2 linked regions of the Spirosoma rhododendri genome follow. The protein of the gene in region 1 interacts with the protein of each later gene in a pairwise test. Links are inferred from orthologs where the notes say so. Each region holds a gene or a part of one and is shown in the gene's direction. Other genes may lie near its edges. The genes, in order: abc-f and HH216_RS01145.

Region 1 (7,371 bases):
CGGCGCGGCACTGGCCGACCAACATGAACTGGAGTCAATTTCAGGCCATCACAAAGCTGTCGACTTTTCCCGATTACCTGAAAAAAGACGTGGTTGGCGACAGTGTGCTGCGGGTGTTCAGCAACGGCGAAATCAACTACCAGCTGCGCGGTATCAACGCTCGGGTGGCTGTGACGTGGGCCTACAAAGCGCCCGAAGGCGGGGGCGACACGCACTACTCGATCATGCGCGGTAGCAAGGCCAATCTGATTATCAAGCAGGGAGCCGAGCAGCAATACAAGCCGGTACTATACATCGAACCCATCGTGGGCAATACCAGCTTCGACAGCGACCTGAAAGCGGCCCTGCCTACTATCCAACGCGAATTTCCCGGTATCGACCTGACCAAAACACCCGCCGGCTGGCAGGTGACGGTACCGGAGAAATACAACGAAGGCCACGAAGCGCACTTCGGCCGGGTCATGGAAAAGTACCTCGATTACCTCAACGCCGGAAAACTCCCCGCCTGGGAAGTCCCGAATATGCTGGCGAAGTACTACACCACGACGCAGGCGTTATCAATGGTGAATAAACGAATGCGTGAATGAGCGAATAACTGCTGTCGCTCATCTACCCGTTGTTCCTGCTATTCACTCATTCGCTCAATCACACATTCACTCATTGTTCTCCTATGCAACGACGTAATTTTCTAACGACGGCCGCCGGACTGGTGGCTCTGCCCGCTCTGCCGACCGTCGCGCAGGCGGCTGTACAACCCGATCTGCGTGGCGCTAACCGAATCAAGTTTGCGGCTGTCGGGCTGAACCATAGCCACATTTACGGGCAGGTCGAAGCGGTGATCCGGGGTGGGGGCGAACTGGTGTCGTTCTACGCCAAAGAACCCGATCTGGCGGCTGCGTTCGCCAAGCGATACCCGCAGGCGAAACAGGCCCGCAGCGAGCAGGAGGTACTGGACGACAAGTCTATTCAACTCGTGCTTAGCTCCGGTATCCCCATCGACCGCGCTCCGCTGGGTATTCGCGTAATGCGGGCGGGCAAAGACTATATGTCTGACAAGCCCGGTATCATTACGCTCGATCAACTGGCCGAGGTGCGGAAGGTGCAGCGCGAAACGAAGCGCATTTACTCGATTATGTACAGTGAGCGCTTCGAGAACCGGGCGACGGTGAAAGCGGGCGAACTGGTGAAGGAAGGCGCTATCGGTAAAGTCGTTCAGACAATTGGGTTGGGTCCGCACCGCATTGCGCTGATGTCGCGCCCAGACTGGTTCTTCGACAAAAAACAGTTCGGCGGTATTATCTGCGATATCGGCTCGCATCAGTTCGACCAGTTCCTGTTTTTCACTGGTTCAACCAAAGCTGACGTGGTTGCGTCGGAGGTGGGCAATGTGCGTTACCCGCAGCACCCGCAATTCGAGGATTTCGGCGACGTGATGGTACGCGGCAACGGCGGGATGGGTTACGTGCGTGTCGACTGGTTTTCACCCGAAGGGTTGAAAACGTGGGGCGACGGGCGGCTGACGATTCTCGGCACAGAGGGCTATATCGAAATTCGCAAGAACATCGACATCACCAAAAGCGAGAAGGGCAATCACTTGTATCTGGTCAACCAGAAAGAAACGCGCTACATCGACTGCGCCGATGTGCCCCTGCCGTACGGGCAGCAACTGGTCGACGATGTGCTGAACCGCACCGAAACGGCTATGACGCAGGAACATTGTTTCCTCGCCACCGAACTCGCCATCAAAGCCCAGAAGCAGGCGGAAGTAGTCAAGCTGAAGGTTTAAGGTTTATGGTTTAAGGTTTAATGTTGGTGGGTGGAGTGTAGCCTGGACCTCCAGGTCCGGGTGGCCGTCAGGCCAACTATCTCAGGCGGCAGCTTTTAGGTCGCTATCGCGCCCACCCGGACGTGGACGTCCAGGCTACACACCAGCTAACCGTAAACCCACAAAACTACCGGAATTTAAAGCCGTGCAGATCGGTTTTCTTTCTGGTAACTTTGTGCTATGATTTCCATTACCAACCTCTCGTATTATCTCGGCAGTCGGGCGCTCTACGAAAATGCGTCGCTGCATATAAAGCCCGGTCAGAAAATTGGTCTTATTGGCCTCAACGGAACCGGCAAATCGACGCTGCTGCGTATCCTCAACAACGAATACCAGTATGACGGCGGTACGATCTCCAAAGCGGGCGACGTAACCCTCGGCTTCCTCAATCAGGACCTGCTCTCGTACCAGACCGACGACTCGATTCTGTCGGTAGCCATGCAGGCGTTCGAGCGGCAGAACAAGCTGCAAATACAGATTGATGAGGTGCTCCACGAAATGGAGACCGATTACAAAGACGAACTGGTCGATAAGCTGGGTAAACTTCAGGAAGAATTCGAAGCGCTCGACGGCTACTCGGTGCAGTCGAAGGCGGAGGAGATCATGGAGGGACTGGGCTTCTCGACGGATGATTTGCAAAAGCCACTCCGGCAGTTTTCGGGGGGCTGGCGGATGCGCGTGATGCTGGCCAAACTGCTGCTGCAAAAGCCGTCGCTGCTCATGCTCGACGAGCCGACTAACCACCTTGACCTGCCCTCGATCCAGTGGGTGGAGAAATACATTCAGACTTACGAAGGGGCCGTGATCGTGGTTTCGCACGACCGCGAATTCCTGGACAACGTCATCGACGTAACGGTCGAAGTCGCCAACGCCAAGCTGAACTATTACGCCGGTAACTATTCGTTCTATCTGGAGGAAAAGGCCCTGCGCAACGAAATTCAGAAGGGTGCTTACGAAAACCAGCAGGCTAAAATTCGGCAGACGGAGCGATTCATCGAACGTTTCAAAGCCCAGGCCACTAAGGCTAAACAAGCCCAAAGCCGTGTCAAGCAACTGGCCCGGATGGAGCGCGTCGACGACGTTATCGATGAAGCTGCGCGGGTGAACTTCAAGTTCCAGTTCTCTACCCAACCTGGTCGCCACATCCTGCACCTGGACGACGTGACAAAAGCGTACGGTCCGAAAAAGATTCTGACCAAAGCGGATATCCGGCTCGAGCGGGGCGATAAGGTTGCGCTGATCGGTGCCAACGGGCGCGGTAAGTCGACGTTGTTGCGGATTATTTCGGGGTCGGAGCCGGTCAACGATGGCAACCGGCAACTGGGGCACAACGTGTCGTTTAGTTTCTACGCCCAGCACCAGCTCGAATCGCTCAGCGTCGAAGATACGCTGCTCGATGAGTTGAAGCATGCCAACCCGACCAAGAGCGAAGGCGAACTGCGGGGCGTTCTGGGCTGTTTCCTGTTCTCCAACGACGAAGTATTCAAGAAAATCAAGGTGCTGTCGGGGGGGGAAAAGTCGCGGGTGGCGCTGGCGAAGGTACTGCTCTCGCAGGCCAACTTCCTGCTGCTTGACGAGCCGACTAACCACCTTGATATGCAGTCGGTGAACATCCTGATTCAGGCGCTGGAGCAGTACGAAGGTACCTACGTCGTTGTCTCGCACGACCGGTATTTCGTTTCGCAGATTGCCAACAAAATCTGGTACATCGAAGACGAGCAGATTAAGGAATACCACGGCACCTACGACGAATACGAATGGTGGATGGAAGAGCGCAAAGCCGGTAAGGCCGAGGCTCCACCTGCCCCGCCGAAGCCCGCTGCGACCAACGGAGCGGTAAACGGTAAGAAAAACGGCTCCGACGACGAACGCCGGGACTGGCAGAAAACGCTGAAAAAGCTCAACCAGCAGGCCGAGGACTCCGAAACGAAAATCGGGCAGTTGGAAGAACGTAAGAAGCGGCTCGAAACCGAACTTGCCGACCCCGCTACCTACGGCGACGACAAGCTGATGCAGGCCAAAAACGACGAGTATAGCCGCTTGAAAGCGCAGATCGGGCAGCTACAGGATGAGTGGGAAACCGCCATGCTCGAAGCTGAGGAGTGGGAGAAAAAACTGGCTTAGTCTTTACTTTTTAACACGGAGGCACGGAGATAGACACAGAGAGTATAGAGTTAAAACCTCTGTTTGCTCCGTGTTTATCTCCGTGCCTCTGTGTTTGAAAAAAGACTGTCTTACCGTTAAATAAAGGGCGTTATCCGGAAAAGGTTGATTGCGACTAAGGGAGTGGCCGAATAATCGGTTCAAGCGGTGCAGGCATTGCCCGTTTTCACCTGATAACCCTCTTTCAATCATGTCGCTCGATCTTACTAAGTCTGGTATCAGCCAGACAGATCCAGGCTACCTTGCCATTGCCAACGACCTTCAGGGGAATATCCTGACTTCGCACGGCCGTAATTTTACCGGACAACTACTGGTTCGATTTAACCCGGCTAAGCGGGCTGACGTCCGGGCGTATCTGAAAAAGCTGGCCATTACCGAACGCATCACGTCGGCGAAGCAGCAGCGGGCCGATGCCGACCTGTTCAACAAGCAGAAAAAAGCTGGTAAAGTACCGACGCAGGTTTTCTTCCGGGGTGTTTACCTGACCGCGAAGGGCTACGAAGCGCTGGGTTTTACCAACCTGCATCAGTTTGATTCACAGTTTCAGGCGGGTATGCAGGCGTCGCAGGCTGACCTGCACGACCCACTGGTGAACGACTGGGAGGGCGGCTATCAGAATGAGGGCGATGCGCTGTTTTTATTCGCGCATGGTGTCGAACCGACGCTGCGCGCCAAAGTAGCTGAGTTTGCCGCTTTCCTGCGCGACCAGAAGCTGGCGAAGGTGCTGGCGGTTGAATACGGCAAAGGGTTTACCAACGAAGTAGGCGACCATCTGGAGCATTTTGGCTACGTTGACGGCGTCAGTCAGCCCGTATTTTTCACGCAGGATACGCCCCCGGATCGTACTAACTGGAACCCTGTGGCCCCACTCAAACTGGTGTTGGTACCCGACCCGATGGGTACGCCCGGTCAATCGTTTGGTAGCTATTACGTGTTCCGGAAGCTGGAGCAGAACGTGCGTGGCTTCAAGGAGATGGAGAAAAGTCTGGCTGATGCCCTCGGGTTAGAGGACGATGACGCCGAACGGGCCGGTGCGATGGTTGTTGGGCGATTTGAAAATGGAATGCCCGTGACGATGAGTGCAACCGACAAAAAAGTGACGCTCAAAGACAACCAGATTGGTAAGATCAACGACTTCAACTACGGCCAGCTCATCGACGGTCACGACGATCTGAAAGGTGGCCGTTGCCCGTTTCAGGGGCACATCCGTAAAACCAACCCACGTGGCACGGGCGACGGTGAAAGCCCGGCCGACGAGCGTATGCACCTGATGGCCCGCCGGGGCATTACCTACGGCGACCGACTCATCGAACCCAAAGACGAACCGGATTTTGACGAGATGCCAACGGAGGGTGTCGGCCTGTTGTTCGCCAGTTTCCAGAGCAGCATCGGAGAGCAGTTTGAGTTCACCCAAAAGAACTGGGCTAACCTGTCCAGCTTCCCATTCAGCAGCCCCGACATAACGGGTATCGATCCGGTTATCGGCCAACCAGCGCCGGGCGAAGCCGTCAGCCACTGCTTCCCCACGGTATGGAACGACGGCAGCCCCGGCAACATGAAACAGTTCGACGGCTTCGCTGGGTTCGTGACCATGAAAGGCGGAGACTACTTCTTCGCGCCCTCACTCACGTTCTTTAAAAACCTGTAATTTTTTCAACACAGAGTCACAGAGAGCACGGAGAATGATTGTCGCATCAACTCTGCGTTCTCTGTGACTCTGTGTTGAAAATTTATTTCCGTACCGCTGCGTTTAAAACCACCGGTGTCGGGTGTTCAAAACCCTGCCGGACGGTTTTGTCAATCGACTGGCAGATGGAGTCGAGCGGCAGGTCGTTCTCGTCGTTTCCGAATGGGCTTTCGACTTCTTCGGCCAACACCTCCAGACTCGCCAGTACGTAGAACACAAACATTGTAAACGGCACGACGAGGTAGTGCAGGCTGAAGGTGAAGCCAATGGGTAGCGTCAGGCAGTAGCTGACAATGAATTTTTTGATAAACGAGCTATAGGAATAGGGAATGGGCGTTTTCTTGATGCGCTCGCAGGCTCCGCAAATCTCCATAAACGATTGCAGTTCGAGGTTCAGTACCAGCAGGTGCTCCGGCCGCAGAATGCCCCGCTGCTCCAGCGCATACGCTTGCCCAAACATCGCCGACGCCAGTTGATTCGGAATATGTTCATCGGCGCGCAGATCGGTGAAACGCAACAACGGCGTATCGGCAAACTCGCTCGGTTGCGTATCGTCGCGGAGGTGGTTTTTGAGCGCGAAGGCAAAGTTGGGAATCATGGATTGGTAAAACTGGCGCACGTCGGTGGCTTCGGCGGGTAGCATCTGATGCAGTTTCAGGCCCAGATTCCGGCTATTGTTGACCAGCGACCCCCACAACCGCCGACCTTCCCACCACCGGTCGTACGCCGTGTTGGTGCGAAACACCAGCAGCAGTGAAATCACGAAACCAAGCAGCGTATGCAGTAATGTCACGTTACGTAGAATCGACTCATCAGACAGGTGAAAGACGTGTTTTTCGAGCAGTACAATCGCCAGCGCATAAGCCCCAAACCCCAGAATGTAGGGGGCTAGTTTGCGGGCCGTGTCGCTACGTTTGAGCGTGAAGAGGTTAAACCACTGCTTAGGTTCGTAGGGAATCATGGAGGAGAAATGACAGGTGATCCGGTAGCGTTATAACGACCTAATTGGCCTGAAAGTTGACCGATTTCATTACTACCGGGTTGTGCTGCAAGGCCAATGATAACTAACCAAACTGGCGCATTCGGTACATTCCTGAGCGCATCTCGCGGATTATGTGGTAATTTTAGTGCCAAATCAGTCACAGAACCTGTTTGAGGCATCGTATGAGGATTGCCGGAGTCGTCGTGTTATACAACAGTCCCCTAGACTGCCTGCACAACATCGACACATACATTCATCAGATCGAGAAACTCTTCGTCGTCGACAATTCTGATGTTTCCAATGATGAACTTATTGCTACGCTAAGCCGAATCCCTACTGTCAGTTACATCAATAATGGCGGGAATCGCGGTATCAGCTATGCCCTGAATCGTGGTGCTGAACAGGCGATCAGTGAGGGGTTCACGCACCTGCTGACGATGGATGACGACAGCAGAGCACCCGCCACGATGATCGCCGAGATGGTACAGTACCTGTCGACGCAGCCAGCTGACCAAGTCGGTATTGTCGGGGCGGCCCATTCACCATCGACGATAAAGGCCGGGGTGCCCAGCTCGGTACTGTATACGATGACGTCAGGTAATCTGCTCAATTTACAGGTATACAAAACCGTTGGCCCCTTCCGCGACGACTTTTTCATCGATCACGTCGACCACGAATACAACCTTCGGTTGAACAAGGCCGGTTACAAAGTGG
Region 2 (7,734 bases), 490 kb from region 1 along the record:
CCGAACTACGGCTGCACATCGCCGATAGCTACCGGCTGGAGCAGGCGTTGCACCTGAGAACCGGCCCCCGCGTTGTGACGGAGCCGCTGCTGAGCATTATTCGGGGATATACCATCCCGCGCCTGCTCGACCCCCGCTTCGATCCGCTCTTCCACACGATCTGGGTCGCGATTGATGACGAGCGGCAGCAGATCGTAGCTGAAGCTAAATTCAAGGGGGAGCCCGACGAAACGGGTACGGTGGAGATTGGCTACGGCACCTACCCGTCCCGGCAGCGGCAGGGCTACATGACCGAAATGGTCGGTGGTCTGGTCGATTGGGTGCTGCAACAGCCGGGTGTGCTGCGGGTTACGGCCGATACCAATGTGGAAAATGTAGCGTCGCAGCGGGTGCTGGAAAAAAACGATTTTCACCTCTTCGACCGTTTTGAGAATATGCTGTGGTGGGAATATCCGGGCTGAACAGGTACATTGCGTGATCTCATAAAAACAGTATGAAACTCAACGCAAAAACTAGTCTTGCCTTCCTGCTGGTAGGCTGTTTCTCATGTGATATCTCAAATCCGCTTGGGCTGGATAGGTACGGGGATATGGGAACGTTCGATTCAAAGTTCGACGCGCAAAACGCAACGCTCAACCACATAGCAGGCCGGTTTAATCGACTACCTTCCGACGACTTCTACCGGGTGATGTATTCGTTCCGCGACAGTGACCCAGCGCAGGGAAACCGACACGCAATCTGGTACCATAAAACTGAACAACGCTTGGGCGTTGAAGTAGACGTAAACAGTGGCATGACTTGTACTTGGTACGAGGTAGATAGGGTAAAATTAGAGGAGATCGTAAAAACTGGAAAGGGTATAGCGGGTGTCGATTCGCTGGCCAAATCAGTGTATGATAATAAGCATTGCCGCTAGCTAGATCGCCCCGTAGAAAACAAAAAAACACCGTTGTCAGCGGTGTTTTTTCTGTCTCAAACAGCAAGACGCTATTTGACAGTCACTCTATACCGCGAAGCTTTCGCCACAGCCGCAGGTACGGCTCGCGTTGGGATTCTTGAATTGGAAACCTTTGCCGTTGAGGCCGTCGGAGAAGTCGAGTTCGGTACCGGCCAGATAAAGCAGGCTCTTCCGGTCGACCAGAATTTTGATGCCCTTGTCTTCGACGACGTGGTCAGTAGGCTGCTGCGCTGTGTCGAATTGCAGGTCGTACATCAGGCCCGAACAGCCACCACCCTGCACAGCTACCCGAATCGAATAATTGTCGGTATAGCCTTCTTTCTGGCGCAGTTCGATAATCTTGTCTTTTGCTATGTCTGAAACCGTAACCATGGTTGATTGTGCGTCTGCCGACGGCGAATTAGTCGTTACTTCCTTAACTTACCCCCAATCAGAAAAGTTCTTACCCGCTATGCTTACCAACATCGAACATATAGGCATCGCCGTTCGCGACCTGGCGCAGGCCAACGACCTGTTCGCCCGACTGCTCAATGTGCCGCCCTACAAGCAGGAAACCGTCGAATCGGAAGGTGTGACGACCTCCTTTTTTCGCATCAACCAGACCAAGCTTGAACTGCTTGAAGCCGCCAATCCCGACAGCGCAATTGCACGTTTTCTGGAAAAGCGGGGCGAGGGTGTTCACCATATTGCGGTTGAAGTCGATGATATTCAGGCGGAAATGGAACGGCTGAAAAGCGAAGGATTTACCCTGCTCAGCGATCAGCCAAAGCCCGGTGCCGACAATAAGCTGGTGTGCTTTCTGCACCCCAAAACCACCAACGGCGTCCTGATTGAACTGTGTCAGGAAAAACACAGCTGACGTCTGGAATTTCACGTCAGGCGGGAGTCGGAGCGGCCCCATTGAAATCTCAACTAAACGGTACCCAATGGCGTTATGCCTGTAAGCGCGCCGACAGCGGTATTTTATAGGATAAAAACCATAAATTTTGCGGTTAAGTATCTGAACGATACGCTACCTTTGCCCCTCAAAACAACGACGCGCCACCGTCATGGATCAGTACTCATATATCGCCAATTCTGATGTAGCCTATATCGATCAGCTATATCAGTCTTACAAAAAAGACCCTCAGTCGGTCGATGAAAGCTGGCAACAGTTTTTCAAGGGATTCGACTTCTCTTCGACCTACACCGATAAACCCAACGGGAACGGAAAAACCAACGGTGCCGCCGTCAATGGCGTTGCCTCGAACGGCGCGGCAACAGCGGCAAAACCCGTCGATGCGACCCACGCCGAGAAAGAGGTATCAGTGGCTAGTCTGATCAAAGCCTACCGCTCGCGGGGGCACCTGCTGGCAAAAACAAACCCGCTGAAAGAGCGCAAAGACCGGCAGCCCCGCGTCGACCTGCCCGACTACGCCCTGTCGGACGCCGACCTCGACACCGTATTTGAGTCGGGTAAGCTGCTTGGTATCGGACCCGCCACGCTTCGCACGATCATGGAATCGCTGCGTAAGATTTACGCGGGCAACATCGGTTTCGAGTACATGTACATCCGCGAGATGGACGTGAAAAACTGGCTGCGTAACAAGATCGAGAAAGAAGCGCTGGAGTTCAGCCCGTCGCTCGATGAGAAAAAGCGCATCCTGGAAAAGCTGAACGAAGCCACCGTTTTCGAAAACTTCCTGGCCACGAAATACCTAGGGCAGAAGCGATTCTCGCTCGAAGGCGGTGAGTCGACCATTCCCGCGCTCGATACGATCATCAGTCAGGCGGCCGAACTGGGTGTCGAAGAAGTGATGATCGGGATGGCACACCGGGGACGGCTCAACGTGCTGTCGAACATCATGGGTAAGTCCTACGAAGCTATCTTCGACGGCTTTGAAGGTAACGTTCCGCAGCACGCGTACGGCGATGGCGATGTAAAATATCACCTCGGCTATTCGAGTCTGCTGCATACCCCGGCCGGTAAGGAGATTAGCGTGAAACTGGCCCCTAACCCGTCGCACCTGGAAACCGTCGACCCGGTGGTTGAGGGCTTCGTGCGGGCGCAGGCCGATGAAGAATACAACGGCGACTTCACCCGGATTATGCCAATTCTGATTCACGGCGACGCAGCCGTGGCGGGGCAGGGTATCGTCTATGAAGTGACGCAGATGGCCAAACTGCCCGGCTACACAACCGGCGGTACAGTTCACTTCGTTATAAACAACCAGGTTGGCTTCACCACTGACTTCGACGACGCCCGTTCGTCGATCTACTGCTCGGACGTTGCCAAAATCATCGATGCACCGATTTTTCACGTCAACGGCGACGATCCGGAAGCGGTAATTTTCTGCGCCAAACTGGCCGTTGAATTCCGCGAGAAATTCAAGCGTGACGTGTTTATCGACATGGTCTGCTACCGACGCTACGGACACAATGAGTCCGACGAGCCGAAGTTCACGCAGCCGACGATGTACGGCATCATCGACAAGCACGACAACCCCCGCGAACTCTACAACAAAACACTGATCGAGCGTGGCGATGTGGATGCCGAACTGGCGAAGGGTATGGACACCGAGTTCAAGAAGCAGCTTCAGGAGCGGCTCGACAAGGTGAAGCAGAAAGCCGAGATTCCGTACAAACCGCTGCGGCTCGACCTCGACTGGGCCGAACTGCGCTACTCCGAACCCGAAGACTTTGAGAAGTCGCCGGAGACGGGCGTACCTGCCGAAACGCTCGAAACCATCGGCAAAGCCCTGACATCGGTGCCGCAAGGATTCAAGCCGCTGAAGCAGATCGACAAGCTGCTGAAAGACCGGCAGGCCATGCTGACCGACAGCAAGATGGTAAACTGGGGTACGGCCGAACTGCTTGCCTATGGGTCGCTGCTGCTGGAAAACAAGCCGGTCCGTCTGAGCGGGCAGGATGTGCAGAGGGGGACGTTCTCGCACCGCCACGCCGTACTGCACGACGCCGAAACAAACGAAACATACTCGTCGCTCGACCATATCGCCGAGGGACAGACGAAGCTACAGATTTACAACTCGCTGCTGTCGGAATACGGCGTGCTGGGTTTTGAATACGGTTACGCGATGGCTAACCCCCACGCGCTGGTGATCTGGGAAGCTCAGTTCGGCGATTTCTCGAACGGCGCGCAGATCATCATCGACCAGTTTATTTCGGCCGCTGAGTCGAAATGGGGTATTCAGAATGGTCTGACCATGCTGTTGCCGCACGGCTACGAAGGGCAGGGACCGGAGCACTCCAACGCCCGCCCGGAGCGGTATCTGCAACTGTACGCGGAATACAACATGGTCGTGGCCAACATCACGACCCCGGCCAACCTGTTCCACGTCATGCGTCGGCAACTGACGTGGGCGTTCCGTAAGCCACTGGTGATTATGTCGCCGAAGTCGCTGCTGCGCCACCCGAAAGTGGTTTCGCCATTGGAAGACCTAACCAACGGTTCATTCCAGGAAGTGCTGGGCGACAGCTACGTCGATGCCAAGAAGGTGAAGCGGGTGCTGCTTTGCACGGGTAAGGTGTACTACGATCTGCTCGAAAAGCAGCAGGCCGATCAGCGCGACGATGTAGCGATCATCCGGCTGGAGCAACTAGCTCCGCTGCCTAAAACGCAGATCGACGCTGAACTGGCAAAATACACCGACGCGCAGGTATTCTGGGTACAGGAAGAACCTGAAAATATGGGTTACTGGACCTACCTGCTTCGTGTAGGCATGGTCCTTCCGATCATTGGCCGGAAAGCGTCGGCATCACCCGCCAGTGGGTATCCGAAAGTACACAGTCAGGAACAGGCCGATATCGTTCGGCGTGCATTTGAATAAATGAGTTTGAGGTTTTTCGTTTAAGGGTTTAAGTTGCCTCCCGGCAGCACAAACCATGAACTACATACCACAAACTACAAACCCGGAAATAATGGCCGTTGAGATGAAAATCCCCCCCGTTGGGGAATCGATTACCGAAGTAACCGTTGGTACCTGGTACAAAAAAGAAGGCGACACGGTGAAGATGGACGAAGTGATTTGCGGATTAGAATCTGACAAAGCCACCTTCGAACTGAATGCTGAAGCCGATGGCGTACTGCACATTCTGGCGCAGGAAGGCGATGTGTTGCCTATTGGTGCCAGCATTTGCAGCATCGACGGCAACGGCAGCGCACCAGCCGCTGCCCCCGCAGCACCGGCCGCCCAGAAAGAAGAGCCTGCTCCAGCTCCCAAAGCGGAGGCTGCTCCGGCCCCGGCGGCAGAAGCTGCTCCCGCTGCTTCGTCGGCAGGTCAGGTAATCGAAATGAAAGTTCCCGCTGTTGGTGAGTCGGTTACGGAAGTGACCATCGCGTCGTGGAGCAAGAAAGACGGCGATCAGGTCGCGCTGGACGAAGTGCTGTGCGAACTGGAATCCGATAAAGCCACCTTTGAATTACCCGCTGAAGCGGCCGGTACGCTCCGTATCGTGGCTGAAGCCGGTGCTACATTGCCCATCGGTGCCTTGATTGCTAAAATTGAAACGAGTGCTGGTGCGGCCAAACCCGCTGCGGCACCGTCGCCTGAACCTGGTCGCCCAGCGGCCGAACCGGCGCAGCAGGCTGCATCGAACGGACAAAATGGCTACGCGGCCAACCATCCGTCGCCAGCAGCGGCCAAGATTCTGGACGAGAAAGGCGTAACAGCACAGGCCGTTCAGGGTAGTGGCGTTGGCGGACGCATCACCAAAGAAGATGCGATGAAAGCATCGCCTGCACCTGCTGAAGCCCCTGCTGCCAAGCCCGCAGCACCAGCTAAACCAGCTGCCCCCGCCCCGCAGGCGGCACCAGCCCCGGCCGGATCGCGTAATCAGCGCACCGAGCGGATGACGTCGCTGCGTCGGACCATCGCCCGCCGACTGGTGTCGGTGAAAAACGAAACGGCCATGCTGACGACCTTCAACGAGGTCGACATGAAGCCGGTGATGGATCTGCGCAACAAGTACAAAGACAAGTTCAAAGAGAAGCATGGCGTTGGGCTTGGCTTCATGTCGTTCTTCGCTAAAGCCGTTTGTGCCGCGCTGAAAGATTTCCCGGCGGTGAACGCCCAGATCGACGGCGACAACATCGTGTTCAACGATTTCTGTGATATCTCCATCGCCGTTTCGACGGAACGGGGACTGGTTGTTCCGGTCATTCGGAACGCTGAGCAGATGAGCTTTGCCGGCATCGAAAAGGAAATTGTCCGGTTGGCTGGTCTGGCCCGCGACAACAAACTGACCATCGATCAGATGACTGGTGGTACGTTTACAATCACCAACGGTGGTACATTCGGGTCGATGCTGTCGACGCCGATTATCAACGCGCCACAGTCGGCAATTCTCGGTATGCACAACATCGTTGAGCGGCCAGTGGTGGTGAACGGTGAGATCGTTGTTCGGCCGATTATGTACCTGGCCCTGTCGTACGATCACCGCATCATCGACGGTAAAGAGTCGGTTAGCTTCCTGGTGCGAGTCAAGCAGATCCTCGAAGATCCCGCCCGGCTGCTGCTGGAGATGTAAGACAATAATTACCCGTACAAAAAAGCGTCTAAGTCAGACGCTTTTTTGTTTTTAACAAATGGTAAAAAATACGCCGTTCTAAACCTGGTATTTAGCTGTGGAATTAGTGACAAACACACTCGCAGTTAAAACCTATGAACAAGAAGATTTTTGTTTCGCTAGCCCTGACACTGCTGTCTTTCGCATGGGCGAATGGTCAGGCTCCGGCTCGTACTGCCAATGGAAAACCGACCGTTGTTTTTGTACACGGATTATGGGCCGATGGCTCGTCGTGGAGTAAAGTAATCGCGCCCTTGCTCGCCAGTGGCTATCCGGTTATCTCCGTGCAGAACCCAACGACATCGCTGGAAGACGACGTGGCTGCGACGAAGCGGGCCATTGCGCGGGCTGAAGGCGACGTTGTACTGGTTGGTCATTCGTGGGGTGGCTTCGTGATTTCCGAAGCGGGCAACGACCCGAAAGTGAAGGCGCTGGTCTACGTAGCGGCCCTGATGCCCGACAACGGGGAAACAATTCCATCGCTTAGCGCGAAGGCTGCGGCCACGAAACTGGGAACGTTCCTGAAACCGGCTGATGGCTTTCTTACCCTGTCGAAAGAAGGTGTTATGCAGGCATTCGCGGGCGACGTAAGCAAGGCCGAGCAGGAGTTGATTTTCGCGACGCAGCCACCCGCTTCGGAATCTGTGTTCAAGGCCGAAGCCAGCAACGTAGCCTGGAAGCAGAAACCAAGCTGGTACATCGTGGCTACCAAAGACGGTGCTATCAACCCTGATCTGGAGCGGATGATGGCGAAACGGGGTAATGCAAAAACCACTGAAATCAGCGCCAGCCACGTACCGATGGTATCGAAGCCAGCCGAAGTGCTCAAGGTAGTAAAAGAAGCCGCCGACAGCGTGAAGTAAGAGTTATCCGAAGCGTTGAAAAAACAAACCCCGGCCATCTGACCGGGGTTTGTCGTTTTTTGGGTAGCTTAAGAAACTGCGTAGCCTGTATGCTGGCGGAGATGTTCCGGGTGGAAGCCTAGCACGATAGCCTGTTTTGGTATTCCCGCTGCAACGAGTGCGTCTGTAACCGACCGATCTGTGTTATCTTCCTGCACCCAGACTTTTTCATCGATTATGTCAATTCGAATGATGGGCTGAACAATGTGTTTTAATCCATCCCATCCCATACTGACTAGCATGTATCGATCACGGTCTGAATCGAATACGACGTCGTCCCGTACCGGCTGACCAACTGAATACGACGCA

Evidence for each region.
Region 2: the proteins of abc-f (region 1) and HH216_RS01145 interact in binary tests that used the Escherichia coli proteins (3 or more experiments, as listed by UniProt). The link is inferred for Spirosoma rhododendri from one-to-one orthologs.

Annotation. Positions count from the first base shown.
Region 1 is NZ_CP051677.1:776,615-783,985, reverse strand. The notes cover bases 1,558-4,477. They hold abc-f (ribosomal protection-like ABC-F family protein), read left to right. Parts: upstream 1,558-2,005; coding sequence 2,006-3,949; downstream 3,950-4,477. Other genes in these bases: HH216_RS03010 (Dyp-type peroxidase), read left to right, coding at 4,179-4,477; HH216_RS03020 (Gfo/Idh/MocA family protein), read left to right, coding at 1,558-1,786. Outside these bases: HH216_RS03025 (putative oxidoreductase C-terminal domain-containing protein), read left to right, coding at 1-587; more of HH216_RS03020, read left to right, coding at 671-1,557; more of HH216_RS03010, read left to right, coding at 4,478-5,636; HH216_RS03005 (bestrophin family protein), read right to left, coding at 5,719-6,636; HH216_RS03000 (glycosyltransferase family 2 protein), read left to right, coding at 6,840-7,371. UniProt on the Escherichia coli protein: Genetic data indicate it may be involved in ribosome assembly or function.
Region 2 is NZ_CP051677.1:283,362-291,095, reverse strand. What follows is about bases 1,703-4,985. They hold HH216_RS01145 (2-oxoglutarate dehydrogenase E1 component), read left to right. Parts: upstream 1,703-2,007; coding sequence 2,008-4,785; downstream 4,786-4,985. Other genes in these bases: odhB (2-oxoglutarate dehydrogenase complex dihydrolipoyllysine-residue succinyltransferase), read left to right, coding at 4,877-4,985; mce (methylmalonyl-CoA epimerase), read left to right, coding at 1,703-1,817. In the rest of the region: HH216_RS01165 (GNAT family N-acetyltransferase), read left to right, coding at 1-461; HH216_RS01160 (hypothetical protein), read left to right, coding at 494-916; HH216_RS01155 (HesB/IscA family protein), read right to left, coding at 1,004-1,330; more of mce, read left to right, coding at 1,410-1,702; more of odhB, read left to right, coding at 4,986-6,484; HH216_RS01135 (alpha/beta fold hydrolase), read left to right, coding at 6,619-7,386; HH216_RS26835 (XisI protein), read right to left, coding at 7,455-7,734. UniProt on the Escherichia coli protein: E1 component of the 2-oxoglutarate dehydrogenase (OGDH) complex which catalyzes the decarboxylation of 2-oxoglutarate, the first step in the conversion of 2-oxoglutarate to succinyl-CoA and CO(2).